DNA from 3 places in the Paenibacillus sp. FSL H8-0175 genome. Region 1 is predicted to be linked to each of the others. Evidence: riboswitches for the same ligand, from Rfam matches in the RefSeq annotation. Region 1 holds a riboswitch; each other region holds the start of a gene.
The links. A riboswitch is a leader RNA that binds a small molecule or an ion and turns the genes downstream of it on or off. The one in region 1 is predicted to bind thiamine pyrophosphate.
Positions count from the first base shown of each region.

Region 2: linked by a shared signal. The riboswitch ahead of MHH46_RS02240 (ABC transporter substrate-binding protein) and the one ahead of MHH46_RS09475 (thiamine phosphate synthase) in region 1 are both predicted to bind thiamine pyrophosphate.
Region 3: linked by a shared signal. The riboswitch ahead of MHH46_RS12900 (ABC transporter ATP-binding protein) and the one ahead of MHH46_RS09475 (thiamine phosphate synthase) in region 1 are both predicted to bind thiamine pyrophosphate.

Region 1 covers NZ_CP150299.1:2,221,566-2,224,842, forward strand. Annotated here, with positions in the region: gene MHH46_RS09465 (GDSL-type esterase/lipase family protein) at 1-245, shown strand, start outside; gene MHH46_RS09470 (SDR family oxidoreductase) at 483-1,358, shown strand; TPP riboswitch at 1,446-1,547, shown strand; gene MHH46_RS09475 (thiamine phosphate synthase) at 1,643-2,266, shown strand; gene thiS (sulfur carrier protein ThiS) at 2,305-2,508, shown strand; gene MHH46_RS09485 (thiazole synthase) at 2,564-3,277, shown strand, end outside.
Region 2 covers NZ_CP150299.1:502,439-505,715, reverse strand. Annotated here, with positions in the region: gene MHH46_RS02245 (hypothetical protein) at 1-936, shown strand, start outside; TPP riboswitch at 1,095-1,205, shown strand; gene MHH46_RS02240 (ABC transporter substrate-binding protein) at 1,367-2,416, shown strand; gene MHH46_RS02235 (MTH1187 family thiamine-binding protein) at 2,495-2,788, shown strand; gene MHH46_RS02230 (ABC transporter permease) at 2,785-3,277, shown strand, end outside.
Region 3 covers NZ_CP150299.1:2,962,224-2,965,500, forward strand. Annotated here, with positions in the region: gene MHH46_RS12895 (ABC transporter permease) at 1-688, opposite strand, end outside; gene MHH46_RS12900 (ABC transporter ATP-binding protein) at 669-1,364, opposite strand; TPP riboswitch at 1,563-1,666, opposite strand; gene MHH46_RS12905 (amino acid ABC transporter substrate-binding protein) at 1,889-2,725, shown strand; gene MHH46_RS12910 (amino acid ABC transporter permease) at 2,779-3,277, shown strand, end outside.

The DNA of each region.
Region 1 (3,277 bases):
TATCCTGGACGCAGCTTGTTGATACAGCGGACATTTCTCCTTATTTAATTTCAAAAGTGAAAAGTGCATATGAATTAGGACTCATTAGATCTGAAGTGGGGATTGCCAGAGGCGAAATGGTCAATGGGACAGAACTAGAACCTAAAGCTATAGTGACCCGGGAGAAAGCGGCCAAAGCTCTGTACTTTATGTGGGTGCTGGAACATGAAGTGAATGCAGAAAATCATGTTTCTTCTCTAAAATAGTCAGGGTGAACAATTCAAGGCACAGCAGCGATGCTGTGTCTATTTGTATGCAGTGAATTCCTCTCCACTTACAGCAGTATATCTCTCACGGTTGTTTATATCTACTTTCATTGTGGTAAGTAAGATTCGTAAAGCGATTTAAGAAAATGACAAACCCAGCGTATAAACGTGCATAGTTGTGCCATCCTAAGACGATCAGTTAACTATCAATTTGCTTAACGAGAGGAGATAGGGAAGATGTCAGGCAACAATAAACAAGCTACAAAAAAAACCTTACCCCCACAGGAGCAGCATCATCAGCCAGGGATTGAGAGTGAAATGACGCCGCTGCCCAAATACGAGCCGGCAAATTATAAAGCAGCAGGTAAACTGCAAGACAAGGCGGCGTTAATTACCGGTGGAGACAGCGGAATTGGGCGTGCAGTTGCTGTGCTTTTTGCTAAAGAAGGCGCTGATGTAGTCATTTCATATCTTAATGAACACTCAGATGCAGAGGAAACTAAACGTCAGGTCGAGCAGGAAGGCCGCAAATGTATCCTAATTCCAGGTGATATCGGTGACGAGAAATTCTGTAAGGATCTTATTAAACAGACGGTGGAGGGCTTAGGAAAGCTTGATATTCTCATCAATAACGCGGCAGAGCAACATCCGCAAGCTAAGATCGAGGATATTACTTCCGAGCAGCTTGAGCGTACTTTCCGTACGAATATATTTGCGATGTTCTATTTAACAAAAGCAGCTATGCCTCATTTAAAAGCAGGATCTACAATTATAAATACAACTTCAATTACCGCTTATCGCGGAAGCCCGCAGCTGCTGGACTATTCATCAACTAAAGGAGCTATTCTTAGCTTCACACGATCCTTGTCCACGAATCTGGCAGAGAAGGGCATACGGGTAAACGGTGTTGCACCAGGTCCAATCTGGACACCGCTGATTCCCTCTACCTTTGATGCAAAACAGGTTAGCGAGTTTGGAGGTACACAGCCTATGAAACGGCCTGGACAACCAGAAGAGCTGGCACCAGCCTATGTATATCTGGCCTCTGACGATTCCAGTTATGTGACTGGACAGGTTATTCATGTAAATGGTGGCGAGGTAGTAAACGGTTAGATCAGTACAGCTAATGTGAATAAATGGGTGTATTTCAATAAAAAAATATGTTACTATAAACCACGTTAGCATTTTAAAATTGTATATTTATGTCACTAGGGGTGCCGATTGGCTGAGACGGAATGGATTTCCGGACCCTTTGAACCTGATCTGGTTAAGACCAGCGTAGGGAAGTGGAGAACGAATTTCTGTTGTCGGGCTATTTGTAGTGCCGTCTATATACAGATTCTGACTGCCTTCCTTACGGGGGGCAGTTTTTTTGTTTTTTACTGACCTACAGGGAAGTGAGAGAGGAGATCGTGATGTTGCAAGCTGAGATCCATCTAATATCAGACGGCAAGCTACAGCTGAGACATTTTGTTGAACTAGCTGTCACGGTGCAGACATGGGTCGATTATATTCACCTGAGAGATAAGCAATGTCCTGCATGCGAACTGCTCGCTGCGGCACAGCAGCTGTTGGCTGCCGGTATGCCCGCTACCAAACTGATAATCAACGACCGGATAGATGTAGCATTGGCAGCTGGTGCCGCGGGGGTTCAGTTGGCTTGGCACAGTCTGAGTCCGGTTACAGCCCGGCGAATTGCACCTCAGCTTCGGCTGGGGAGATCGGTTCATTCTCCGGAAGAAGCGGCGAATGCCTCAGAGCAGGGAGCTGATTATTGCTTGTTTGGTCATGTATTTCCCTCGGATAGCAAGTTAGGGCTGCCCGCACGTGGGTTAGAGCTGCTTGCAGAAACGGTGAAGACCAGCTCTATTCCTGTAATTGCGATTGGCGGAATTAGCCCCGCTAATGCGGCGCAGATCATTAGACAAGGTGCGGCAGGAGTTGCTGTGATGTCCGGTATTTGCGGAGCGGATGATCCTTATGAGGCCGCCAAAGCTATTCATAAGGCGGTTCATTCATAGCCTGGAGGTAACAGCATGGGCGAAGGGGGTGATTCAGAATGAAGCTGTTGATTAACGGGAAATCCGCAGAGTGTTCTGGTGGTATTCAAACTATAGCTGATTTGATCAGTCTTCCTGAGTGGTCGGGTCGTCTGATGATCATTGAGCTGAATGGAGAAATTGTCAGTAAGGAGAATTATGAAAGTACTGCTCTGAGCGAGGATGATCGTTTGGAACTGGTGCACTTTGTTGGTGGGGGTTGAGATGGAGCGGTATAGAATTTTGAGAAATTTATACGAACCAAAGGGAGGTAATTTCATGCATGACCCGTTACATATTGGCGGCATCGAATTAACCAGTAGATTATTTATCGGAACCGGAAAATATAGCCGGAATACGTTGATCCCCGAAGTGATCGCAAGCTCTGGTTCTCAGGTGATTACTGTAGCGCTTCGCCGAGTGGACCCGCAAGGTGGAGCAGAAAATATCATGAACCATATTCCCGGCCACATGACTCTTCTGCCTAATACCTCAGGAGCGCGTACAGCGGAAGAGGCAGTCCGTATTGCAAGATTAGCAAGAGCTGCGGGACTGGGGAACTGGGTCAAGATCGAAGTGATCAATGATCAGAAATACCTGCTTCCAGATAATCTGGAGACCATACGAGCTACAGAGATTTTAGCAGCGGAGGGTTTTGTAGTACTGCCTTATATGAGTCCGGACCTTTCGGCTGCTTTACGTCTGAGAGATGCCGGTGCTGCTGCTGTGATGCCGCTTGGTGCGCCGATCGGGACGAATCGCGGCCTGCGCACTAAGGAGCTTGTGCGTATTCTTATTGAAGAAGTGAATTTGCCGATTATTGTAGACGCCGGGATTGGCAAGCCCTCGGAAGCGGCGGAAGCAATGGAAATGGGGGCCGCTGCTGTTCTGCTTAATACGGCTATTGCAACGGCACGTAATCCGCTCGTCATGGCGGAAGCGTTCCGCAAGGCGATATCCGCTGGCCGCAAAGCTTATTTGGCAGGACTCGGT
Region 2 (3,277 bases), 1.7 Mb from region 1:
GAGATGGTAGAGGATTTTGTCTTCCGAAATTTGGTGGATGGACTGGAGCCATATCTGGATCAATCGGATATCAATGGGGCTTATTTCGAGACCCTTCCTTTTTTCGTAGATGAAAGAATGCAGGTGCAAGCTTTTTATGGCTTTCAGAATGAAGAAAGCTCTGATGAGATTAGTGTAAATCTGCGCTATCGTGCCTCACAGCTTGATGGAATTGATCTGAACGGAAAGCCCTATGCCAGTGCCAGCGATCCAGCATATATTGCGAACTATTGTCATGAACACTCTTATAATCGCTGGGGTCCAGACACGTATTATATGATGAATGAGCAGACCTTTTGCTGCATGACCCGCGCTGAACAGGAGATTGCTGTTAGTCTAGCCAACCAGATGTACGGGCAATATTATTACGGATTTTTACTCAATATTTTCCACAAAATCGTTCTGCTAAAGCTCGCCAATATGCACTCCCGACTTCGGATTAATCATGATTATGAGGAAATAGACAATCTAATCTACTCCATCAATAAGTTCTCGGCAAAGTTCTACTTCTTGGAGTTGATTTCCCAGTCGCAGGGCCGGGAGATATTTCTTCAGCTGCGTAAAGTATACGGAAACGATGCTTTGTTCGAGGAAGTGAAAGAAACCTTAAATGACCTGTTTCAGTATCAGGATAAGTTTCAGTCCAAGCGACGGGATAATCTGCTGATGATTCTCACTGTATTTACGGTAGTAAGCGGGATTTACGGCATGAATCAGGTCATTGACGATCTGGATGGAAAGATTCAATGGAGTAAAATGATTGGTTATTCTCCCTTTGAATTTCTTGCCCTCTTCGTGATCATGAGCGGGATTCTGATCAGCGTTGTCCTCACGCTAGGGGCGCTGGTTAGTGAGCTTAAACGGCGTCACCGCAAGAAATATAAAGATCTAGACTAGCAAAAAAGAAACTACTGGATTGGAAAAATTCAGGAGTGCACTACTAGACATTCCGAGTACAGCCGTCTATAATACACCGTATGCGAGAAATATAAGATATAAAGTATGGGTACAAAACTTATGCTTACTTATATTGCACATAGAAATACCCGTTAACTTCATAGAACCAGGGGTGCTGGAATTGGCCGGCTGAGATTGTATCCCACAAGATACTGACCCTTATACCTGATCTGGATAATGCCAGCGTAGGAATCGCCAATTGGTTCTGGTCCCTGTGACCTTAACTAACCTTGCGCCAAGCCAGCGTCCCGATCACTCGGGGCGCTTTTTTTGTAAGATCACTAAAAGATGTAGAAAAACGTACATACTACACTTTACGGTTCATGTTGTGAAGACGGGATTCTTGTAACCTTAAAGGAGAGAAGAAGACATGCACCTTAAAAAAGCACTTACGTTGTGCCTCACCTGTGTACTCATTCTTGCCATTGCCGGATGCGGCAGCAACAATGGGAATACAGCCGGAAACAAAGCAAATGCTACTGATCCAACTGCTGCGGCTGGGACGGATGCTCCAAAAGAGCTCACCAAAGTTAAAGTCGCACTCGACTGGACACCGAACACGAATCATACCGGTCTATACGTAGCTAAGGATCTTGGTTACTACGCTGAAGAAGGTCTGGACGTCGAGATCGTTCAGCCAGGCGCAGCGGGTTCTGATACTATGGTTACTTCTGGCGAAGCCGCATTTGGCATCAGCGCCCAAGAAGGATTAACACTAGCCCGTCTACAAGGCGTGCCCCTTGTCTCGATAGCAGCTATTATTCAGCATAATACGTCGGGATTCGCTGCTCCAGTAGATCGCAATATTAAATCACCAAAGGATTTCGAAGGTAAAACCTACGGAGGCTGGGGCTCACCGGCCGAAGAAGCAGCCATGAAAGCTATCATGGATCCTGAAGGTGGCGATGTGAAAAAGGTGAAGCTGATCAGTATCGGTGAAGCTGATTATTTTACCGCCGTCAAACGTGACATTGATTTCGCCTGGATTTTCTACGCTTGGACTGGTGTTGAGGCTGAGTTGCGTGGCGAGCCATTGGATATGCTGTACTTAAAGGATTATGCGCCGCAGCTCGATTATTACACGCCTGTGCTGACGACGAGTGAGAAGCAAATTGCAGATCATCCTGATCTGGTGAAGGCCTTCATGAAAGCCACATCAAAAGGTTATCAATATGCCATAGATCATCCGGAAGAGGCTGCCGGTATGTTATCGAAGGCCGTTCCTGACCTGGACGCCGACCTTGTCCTAGCTAGCCAAAAATGGCTTAGCCCAAAATACAAGGACGATGCTGCCCGCTGGGGCGAGCAAAAAACCGAGGTCTGGCAAAATTACGGCGATTGGATGTATGATCTGAAGTTGCTGGATAAACCGCTGGATGCTGCTAGTGCATTCAGTAATGATTTTTTACCGGCGGAGTAAACAACAATTGTAATGAATTACTTCGTTATCAAAGTTGGCTTTTTGAACTTACCTTATAAAATGAGAGGATTGATTATTGTGGCTAACACCCTACTAAGCATTCAAGTAATTCCAAAAACTCCGAACAATGAGGATTCCATCCCATACGTAGATAAAGCGATTGAGGTCATTCAGAAATCCGGCGTTAAACATCAAGTGAATCCACTGGAAACCACAATGGAAGGTGAGCTTAGCGAGCTGCTGGAGGTTGTGCGTCAGATGCAGGAGGCGTTGATCGAAGCAGGCAGTCCAAGCGTAATTTCGCAGATCAAAATCGCTCATAATCCTAACGGAATCAGCATGGATAAATTGACGGAGAAATATCGGCCGTGAGATCGACCTGGAAGCTAATATGGCCGCCCCTTGTGGCGGTCGTCTTCTTTTTAACCGTATGGCAGCTATCTGTATCTGTATTTCATATTGAATCCTGGATTCTGCCGAGTCCTGCTGATATTGCTCGTGAATCCACCAGTAACGCTTCTGGTCTTTGGGCACATACGATGGCTACGCTGCGGCTCACTTTAATTGGTTTTCCCATTGGTACGGGGGTAGGCCTGATCGTTGCTTTGCTTTTGCATCTTTTGCCTTGGGCTAGACGGGCTTTTTATCCACTTATTATTCTGAGTCAAAATGTTCCCTCCATCGCGCTCGGACCCCTGCTCATTATCTGGTTCGGCTTTGGTCTTTTGCCCAAAATCGTGCTGATTACACTAGTATGTTTCTTCCCGGTAGCTGTCGCTGCGATGGGCGGTCTGGCCCAAAGTGATCAGGTCATGCTGAATTATATGAAAATGGCTGGCGCAAGCAAGTGGCAAATCTTCA
Region 3 (3,277 bases), 740 kb from region 1:
ATACAGCCGCGAACATTTCATCGCTCTGCATATTTCCGGCCATTCTGCGGCTGAAGTAACCGAGTCCTTTACTGCCGCCGAGCCATTCCCCGATAGTAGCTCCGATGACGCAGTATACAATGGACAGCTTTAAGCCAGAGAAAAAAGCAGGCAGCGCCAGTGGAATTTGGGTTTTGACAAGCAGCTGCCAGCGGTTTGCACCAAATGTTAATAATAAGTCCTTGTAAGTCTGGCCACTTGTACGAAGTCCATCATATGTACTCACTACAACTGGAAAAAAAGCCGTCAAAAACACCACAGCCACTTTGCTCCACAGCGAATATCCGAACCACATAATAAAAATGGGCGATAGCGCAATTAATGGGACCGTCTGGCTAATGATAAGGAAGGGATAGATGGCCTTTTCTACGGGGCGAAACAGGAACATTCCAATACCCAGCAATACACCAAAAATCACAGAAAGGACAAAACCTATCAGTATCTCCTGCAACGTCGCTAATAAATGCTGTCCAAATAATAATTGCCTGTGCTCGATCAATGCGATGCCAATAGATGAAGGTGCAGGGAGAATAAAGGCTGGAATCAAGTGAAGGCGAACAGCTGACTCCCAGATTACAAGAATGAGCAGTACCAGAAGAAGGAAGGGACCATAGTTGTCTAGATGTTTTTTAAAAGGTATAGGTTGCATGCAATCTTCGCTCCAACTCTGCCCGTAGTGCTATAAACCGGGGTTCATAGTTCATCTTATAATGTCTTGGTTTTGGTAGATCGACAATGATCTCCTGTAATTCGCTGTGCGCACCGCCAGATAATAAATAAATCCGGTCACTGAGCAATAGTGCTTCTTCCAGATCATGAGTGATGAGCATAATCGTCTGATTCAGTTCACCCCATAACTCCAACAGCCAACGGTGTATCTCACGTTTGGTCATGGCATCGAGAGCGCCAAAGGGCTCATCCAGCAGCATAAGGCCACTTCCGCCTCCAGCCACTAAGGTGCGCAGAAATGCGACTCGCTGTTTCATTCCTCCCGAAAGTTCATGGGGATAAGCCTTCTCTACATCTGTTAAGCCGAAGCGGGCCAACATTTCCCGAATCTGAGTGATTGTTTCCTGTTTACTAAATCTGGGCATGATCTCCCAGGGCAAAAGGCAGTTGTCGAGCACTGTTCTCCAAGGCAGCAATAAATCCTGCTGAGGCATATAAGCGATCTGACCTAAACGACTAGCGGTTGAGGGGAGCGTAGGGAGTTTTATTTTTCCATGAGTAGGTTCGAGTAAACCGGCAACCGTTTTGAAAAATGTGCTTTTCCCGCATCCGCTAGCACCTACTACGGAGACGAATTCCCCTTGCCTGATATCCATGGATAGTTTTGCGAATACAGGGGGTTGTTCAGTTTCCGGAAAAGAGTAGGTTAGGCCTTGAATAGATAAAATGGTCGTGATGATCTAACCTCCTAATATTTTTGTGGAGCGCCTAAACAAATAAAGACCCATCCATTTCCAGAGGAAATGAATGGGTCAAAAAGTTCATTCTGCATAATAACACTTAACATGCTTGATGAAAATTCTGCTCCACTTCCCTCCGCTGGTATGATCCAGATCAGGTTCCAAGGGTCCGGAGCTTAAAGCTCCGTCTCAGTCGGCCGACTCCCCTAGTGAAATAACAGGTCCATATTAATTTGTTTATAAATATACCATATCTTTCTGAGAAGTAAAGAGAGAAAGAAGTGAAGGATTAATCCAAGATTGGGTAAGATATAAGTAGAAATCTAGTTAATATTACAATTCCGATGTACATAATCGGAAAAAAGTATTGACGATCATGTGATGGCAGTGTACTATTCAATTTACCGGAAAAAAACCGGATAGAGAGAGGGGATTTAATAATGAAAAAATGGAGTTTAACTATTATATTGGCGTTAACCGTGGTCCTTGTAGCGGCTTGCGGCAATAATTCGAATACCAATACGGCTGCTGAACCAACAGCTGGAACGAATGGTGGAGCAGCATCTTCAGCGCAAAACAGTTTGGAGGCTGTGAAGGCCAGCGGCAAATTGCGGATAGGTACAGAAGGGACTTATGCACCTTTTACTTATCATGACACTGCGGGGAAATTGACGGGTTTTGACGTGGAAATTGCCGAAGAAGTAGCCAAACGTTTAGGTGTTGAAGCAGAATTTTTTGAAACTCAGTGGGATGGTATTTTTGCTGGGATGGATGCGAAACGGTTTGATGTCATTTTTAATGAAGTTTCCATTAACGAAGATCGCAAAGTGAAATATGATTTCTCTGAACCCTATATTGTATCCAAGGCAGTATTGATCGTGAGCGAAAACAATGAGGATATTAAGACCTTTGCTGATCTAAAGGGTAAAAAAGCCGGACAATCCCTGACCAGTAACTTATCCGACATCGCTCGTGAGAACGGTGCTGAAATCGTAGCTACGGACGGTTTCAATCAAGCGATGGATCTGCTGACTTCGGGACGTATTGATGCAACTGTGAATGATGGCTTGTCTTATCTGGATCTGAAAAAACAAAAACCAGATGCAAAAATTAAAGTGGTTGATGAGATTCCTGAAGGCTCACAAAGTGCTGCGGTATTCCTGAAAGGCAATGATGAGCTGGTGAATGCGGTCAGTGATGCGATTAAAGAGATGAAAAGTGATGGAACGTACTTGAAAATTTCCGAGAAATACTTTGGAGCTGACGTTTCAAAATAATACAAGGCTAGCAAGGCTAATTAAGCCTAGAAGCTAAAAAGGATGTCTGAATAATGGATGACCGCAAAATACAAATTTTCTTAGATACACTGCTACCCCTGCTTAAAGCCGGGGTGGCTTTTACCATTCCGTTGGCGCTACTTTCCTTTGTGCTTGGATTGATTTTGGCGATCCTAACCGCGTTGGCACGTCTTTCACCGTGGGTAATTCCGAAGCTAATCGCCCGTTTTTATGTATGGGTCATTCGGGGAACCCCGTTGTTAGTGCAGCTATTTATTATATTTTATGGTTTGCCGGCTGTTGGTATTGTACTCGACCCTTTCATTGCCGCCACCATTGGATTTACCCTTAGCGTAGGGGCTTATTCATCGGAAATCGTACGCGCTGCTATCCTGTCGATACATAAAGGCCAGTGGGAAGCTGCCTTCTCAGTCGGGATGACTCGTGGGCAGGCTCTGCGCCGCGTAATTCTGCCACAAGCTGCACGCGTTTCTGTACCGCCGTTATCCAATTCTTTTATTAGCTTGGTCAAAGATACATCGCTTGCAGCGA